Regions from separate parts of the Paenibacillus puldeungensis genome, predicted to be linked through region 1. Evidence: riboswitches for the same ligand, from Rfam matches in the RefSeq annotation. Region 1 holds a riboswitch; the other holds the start of a gene.
The links. A riboswitch is a leader RNA that binds a small molecule or an ion and turns the genes downstream of it on or off. The one in region 1 is predicted to bind cyclic di-GMP.
Positions count from the first base shown of each region.

Region 2: linked by a shared signal. The riboswitch ahead of ACFQ3W_RS17240 (transglutaminase-like domain-containing protein) and the one ahead of ACFQ3W_RS03885 (MucBP domain-containing protein) in region 1 are both predicted to bind cyclic di-GMP.

Region 1 is NZ_JBHTLM010000002.1:258,205-261,347, reverse strand. It holds gene ACFQ3W_RS03885 (MucBP domain-containing protein) at 1-1,635, opposite strand, end outside; cyclic di-GMP riboswitch class I at 1,784-1,878, opposite strand; gene ACFQ3W_RS03880 (HPP family protein) at 2,290-2,778, shown strand; gene ACFQ3W_RS03875 (methyl-accepting chemotaxis protein) at 3,126-3,143, opposite strand, start outside.
Region 2 is NZ_JBHTLM010000013.1:68,753-71,895, reverse strand. It holds gene ACFQ3W_RS17245 (response regulator) at 1-687, opposite strand, end outside; gene ACFQ3W_RS17240 (transglutaminase-like domain-containing protein) at 811-1,620, opposite strand; cyclic di-GMP riboswitch class I at 1,634-1,713, opposite strand; gene ACFQ3W_RS17235 (DUF4349 domain-containing protein) at 1,819-2,850, opposite strand; gene fabF (beta-ketoacyl-ACP synthase II) at 3,025-3,143, opposite strand, start outside.

The DNA of each region.
Region 1 (3,143 bases):
ATACCCTGGAAGCTGTGGAGCTTCCAAAGCTACCTTGGAACCTGGCAGACCTTTTTTCTCTACAGGAGCTTGCAGTTCCTTACTTGAGCCTTGCTCGAGATATTTTACGGTTAGTTTCTGTTCAACTGCTTCCGTATAGCCGAACCAGATAACTGGCGTTGGATTCGTTGCAGTGAGTTTCACCGTTGTAGGATTTTGCCCTACTTTAAGCTGGTAGCCGGTTACCTCTTTGGCTGCTACGGAATAATCCTTAGAGCCGATTGGCAAAGCTTCGCTACCGTTTTGATCCTTGTAGTACTCGCTATAAAGCGCGGCTGCAAACTCCGGAGACTCGACTTCAACACCCTCGGCGTTGATCGGCTTGCCGTTCGCATTGACCTTATAGCCCTTCATGAGGATGGAACCATTGCCGATGCTTACCTTCGGCACCTCAAAATCCTTCGAAGTCTTCTGGTTGTTGACATTGGTATATTCCAAAGTCGTCTTGCCGTTCGTCGGATAGAGGACGTTAGAAACCGGGTTTTTGGATGAATCAATAATTACTTTGTAAGTAAATGTGGCAGGCTCTCCCTCAGCAATATTGCCGACGTTCCAAATAAATTTCTCAGTCGAGGCGTCCCAAGTGACCGTCCCTTGCGATACGGTATAATCCTGAGGGCTAATTTGTCCGCCCTTCAGTTTGAGGTTGAACATATCTCCCATCGGATCAATGACTCTGGCATCTTGAGCCGCATAAGCGATTTTTCCAGCCATTTCGCGGAAAATCTTGTTTAGATCGTCGCTGTTCGCCGGGAAATATCCTTCGCTCTGAACGTCTTTGAGCACATTTAGCGCATCACTATTGTCAGAAACGTCTAGACCAACCGAGAAAATTTTGAAGCCTGCGTCTTTAGCGATTTTTGCTTCGGAAATGGTACCAATCCCGTTATCTTGAACGGTAAAGCCGTTGATTTTGTATGATTTGATCCCGAAATCGCCACCGGATCCAAGCATGTTGCCATAATCGAAATCCGTGATAGCAAATCGATATTTACTATTAGGCCAAGTAAAGCCAACAGCCTTCTTTCCCTTGTAGCTGTATGTAGGCTCACCGTCACTTAATACGACGATTATTTTGTTCTCGGCCGAGCTGCTATTGAGCATCTCACGGGCGCTTTTTAAACCCGCCTGGATATTTGTTCCGCCATCCGGATTGATTTGATCGATAGCATTCTTTAGTTCACCCTTCTGTTCAGATCCCTTAAAATCAGAAACCTTTGAGGCTGAATCGCTAAAGGATACTACGGCAATCCGGTTAGATGAGCCGTTTAACAGCAAATTGTCCACGAATTTCTTCGCAGCTGCTTTAGCATTATCCATCTTGTAAGCCGGTTCCCACCATTTGCCGCCCATACTCCCCGACTTATCGATGACCAGCACCACGTCGGAACTAGTCCGAACGTTTTTCCCTTCGGCTTTCAGGGTAATCTCCCACTCGCCCGGGTTACCGGTGGCTTTAGCCGTTTTACTGAGCTGAATCGCGCCGGGATTAGGCCAGACCGGGTCGCTTGAGCTTGCGCCAAAGACGGACATTGGGCTTAAAAATAACGAAAATAAGCATAACCAAGAAATTGCAATTTTTAACCCGCGTTTCATAAGTTCCTCCTCATTTTTTCATAAAAATCCTCCCTTTCAGGCACTAAGTCTCTACCCTCCTTACTTTCAGGTATCTATATCTCTCGGATAAATCCGCTGAGATGCGAGGGAAAATAAAAAAACGGCTGCATAAACAACGTAAACATTGTTATGCAGCCGGACGGTCATTAATCCATAAAAAGTGGATCCTTAGACTCCAAGGCTTTGCGACCTAATCTTTCGATTAGTGTGCCCAATTATTCAATTACTGGCGGGTGGGTTCCTTGGGAGTCATAATATGCCATTAAAATTGTAGACATTTCCAAATATATTTCAAAAAAAAATAATTGTCAACACAGAAAAATGATAAATATTTCATAGGCAAAAAGAATCAGATTACGACAAGAATCACACCGGGAATTCAGCAAAATTCCGTATTATGCTGCAATTTTGGCGAAAATCCGAGAAGAGGGATTCCGGTTCTATTGCTGAGATTTACGCGTTCACAAAACTAACCATTAATTTAATGTTTGACAGGTTAGTTTATTTCGTGTAAATTTAATTGCAGGAAAAAGGAGGGAAATAGATTTGAATCGAACAACTGTAGTCGAGAGAGAGCTTGAGAAGAAAGAGGTAACATTAGGATCTACGCTTAGTTACCGTTATTTCAGTAAAATGAAGGGTCAAGGCAAAAGCCCACTTAAGGTCAATGTAAAGGATGCTGCAACCGGATTGATCGGAGGGTTTCTGACGATTTTCACTCTGTTTTTACTAACCATAGCTACCTCATCAGAGTGGTTAATGGCTCCCTTTGGAGCGAGCTGTGTTCTGGCCTTCGGAATTTGGAATGCCCCGTTCTCGCAGCCGCGGAATATTATCGGCGGTCACTTCGTGTCCTCGCTGATAGGGATATTGTCGTACCAGTGGTTTGGAACGACTTCATGGGCAATCGGCCTTGCCGTCGGGTTAGCCATTGCTGTGATGATGCTAACCAAAACGACCCACCCGCCGGCCGGTGCGGACCCGCTCGTTATCATGCTGGGCCATATGGGCTGGAGCTACCTTATTTCACCCGTACTCATCGGCTCTATTGTTATCGTAGTCTTCGCCTTGTTGATTAACAATTTTCGTCAGGATCGGGCATATCCGACATTTTGGAGATAGACGACACAATATTTAACTGTAAAAAATGCAGCTAATCAGGGCCAAAAATCGAAATCTTTCGAGATAGTTGTAAAAAGTGCATTTAAAACCCGCCCTCATCACTCTCAACAGCCCATATGGGCATTTTAACTGCACTTTTTGCATTTATTTCTCTTCACCCGCATGAAACCGGGAGATTAGCTGCACAAAATACAACTACTCCAAAGCTGAACCGGTACGGCAGCCGCAACCGGGCTGCAATGACCGAGTCGCAATGATATTTCTGATAAAAAAGGAGAGAGCCGCCAAGGCTCCCTCCTCTTTAAACATTCATCCCATTAATAACCCTATATATTCAAGTATTTGGGTTAGTATTTCCCAAAGTC
Region 2 (3,143 bases), on a different contig from region 1:
GTTAATGTTCAAAATATACCCTTCAGTCGTATTCATAATTTGAAAATGATCGCCATATGGCTTCAGCGTTTTTCGAATATGATAGACGGAGGTGTACAACTGTGAATATACCTTATCCGATTCATATTCCGGCCATAATAGATCGATTAACGTTGTTTTCCGGACTAATTGATCCCGGTATTGCAATAAGTAGAGAAACAATTCCTGGGCTTTCGTTGTACGCCATTGGAGGATCGTGCTTGATCCGGAACCTAACTCAACACTCACTTGTCGGAACAAATTCATCTTTATGCATTGATTGGCAGCAGTTGTATATTCCTGTTTGATCTCCAGCCGTTCTCGGACCCGATCCACAGTTTTGGTCAATCGTTCGATCCGGATTGGTTTAACAATATAATCCAGTGCATTCAGTTCAAAAGCTTTGACCGCATATTCATTGTAAGCCGTAACAAATACGACATTGATATCCGGTTTAGTTTCCAAAATTTGTTCAGCTAGCTCAATCCCGTTGATTTCAGGTAAACTAATATCTAAAAAAAGAACGTCGACCCGAGCCTGGAGAATTTCCTTTCTCCCAACGATCGGATCTGAGTACTTTCCGACAATCTCAATGTCTGCCAGCTTCATCAATTGCCTTTCAAGATAATCCAATGCCAGCCGCTCATCGTCTACTAGGATTACTCTCATAGAGTCAAACTCCCTAATTATGAAGTTTATTCATTTTTCACATCTCTGATAGAAGAATAGCATAGATTGTCGAAACAAAGAAGCCTTGAACACGGATGTTCAAGGCTCTTTCCGATATTAATTTTAGTATGACTTCTCTACTTGATATTTGCTCGCATCTTTGATCATCGTGAACTTAGTGATTGTTCCCTTCCAGCCTGCGTCGACCGTCGTATCAATGATAACCCATTTATTATCGACGAACACTTCATTCCATGCATGGTACGTAGAAACATAATCTGACTTGCCCATCACAAGTTTAGCGGGAATCCCTTCACTTCTTAACATGGCCGCATACAGAGAGGAGAATCCATAGCAAATATCTTTCTTTGACGATAAAGTACGATCAATTTGAGGCAGATAGCTTGAAGCGGCACTAAATGCCAACTTGTTGTCATATTTGATATTGCTGATAATATATTGATAAATCGCTTTTACTTTATCATAGTCGGTTGTCGCGTTTTTCGTAAGCTCCTTCGCTTTCTTGACCGCAAGGCTATTGATATCCCAATCTACATTTTGAATCGAATTAAGATATACCTGGTTCTCGTCGGCTAAGTTTAGCTGCAGCGTATCTTTATAAACTTCACGATACTTGCTACCATTAATCTGTTCCAAAAGACTAACCGTATATTCCCCGTTTCCCAATTGGAGGACAAACGATTCTCCGGACTTCCCAGGCGTTAAATTGTAGCTGTACTTATTCTGCCCCTTCACAATCAGAAGCTTCGTCTTGATATTGGGCTTTACATCATAATTGATGCGAATCGCGCCCTTGTCCAAATTGTCCGTATTCAGCCAACGGCTGGCTTCGGCGCCCAAAACCTTTGATCCACTACACCATGAAAATAAAAAAGTGACTGCTATTGCTAGCGGGATCCATTTCCGCATCATCCATAAAACTCCCTTCGGTAGCTGGCTGCCATTTGGTGAAAAGGCCCTGTAGCTTTGCGTCCCTGCCTTTCGACAGGTTTGCCATTATCGTATAAAGTTCTACTTCTTTCGGAACAAAGCGCCAAAATTCTCTGCGTTTGTGTTGCAATAATAGTAACACACATCACAAAATATGCAACACTTGCCAAATGAAAAATCTTACTCCTCTTTATCTGTTGTCTCCGGCATATCAGGCACAACAACCTTTTTGTTCCGCCCTGATTTTTTATGTCTTACCCACAGGAGAATACCAACAATAGCAGCAATAGCTATCAACGGCAATGCTCCAGCCACAATGACGACCAGCCACTGCGCCAATGCAGAGAGTACATCAATCGTTCCATTCAAAGCATCCTTCGCTCGACCCAACAGTGGAGTATCTTCCTTGTCACTCGATACAATGCTCGACTTCGGTTGATACACACGAATCTCAATCGTGGAATAGGCTACATTACTATCGATATATCGCATTCGTCCCTTGATCTGCTCAATTTCCGTCTGAATCCGCTCCAGTTCCCTAACGAACTCTACAAGTTGACTTGTTTTGGTGGCTTCCTCCACAAATTTCAGGTATTTGGCTTCCATGGCTTGCTTCACTTTCAGCCGTGAGTTTAAATCAACATATTCCTCAGACACATCCTGTCCTTCAATGCTACGCTGAATCGACTCAGGCTTAAGTCCCTCCAATCGGTCGAGAAAGGAAGAAAATCCGTTAGAAGGCACTTTAAGCACAAAACTACCGCCTCGCTCTTCCTGTGACTGGTTCTCCGAAAACTGAATGATATATCCCCCAGTTAACGCTACCAGATTGCGGATTTCTGACTGTGCTTTGGCATAGTCCTTTACTTCCATCACTACATTCGCCTGGTAAATCAGCTTTTTGTTAAGTCCGGCTTCCGTAGCTTCAGGCTGAATTCCTGAGGATTGCTGTCCGGAGCCAACAGTTTTGCCGACTCCAACCGTTTTCGGGTCCACCGTCGATTTCTTTTCTAGGGGTGACTCGCTAGGGGTAGCGCCTTCCCCTTCCGCAACCTGTGCTTGGTCGACTGCCTCTGCGGTACTGGTACTGGCCATGTTGCTGCTTACCGCCTGCGATTCGGCATTCATATCCTCCGCAGTACTTCCACATCCGCTTAGTAGCAAGGCGATGAGCGCCCCCGACATCACAACCTTCATTCCCCATCTTCGCATTGATTGGCCCCCTTGTCTTTGATATCTCTCGAGTCCCTCCAACCTCTTTATGGTTCATCCTGGAAGCAGCCCATTATTGGAGTGATCTCTTGTATCTTCAAACGAAGCCAATAACTAGAAGGTTGCTGCAAAAAAAAGAAAACCGCCCTGCTTTGTGCTGAGCGGCTTGTAGCTTTATTCGTGATATTTTCTCAGTACGATGGCCGAATTGTGTCCGCCAAATCCAAAGGAGTTGGACAGCCCGATATCGAGTGGAACGGCTCGTGCTGTATTCGGAACATAATCGAGGTCGC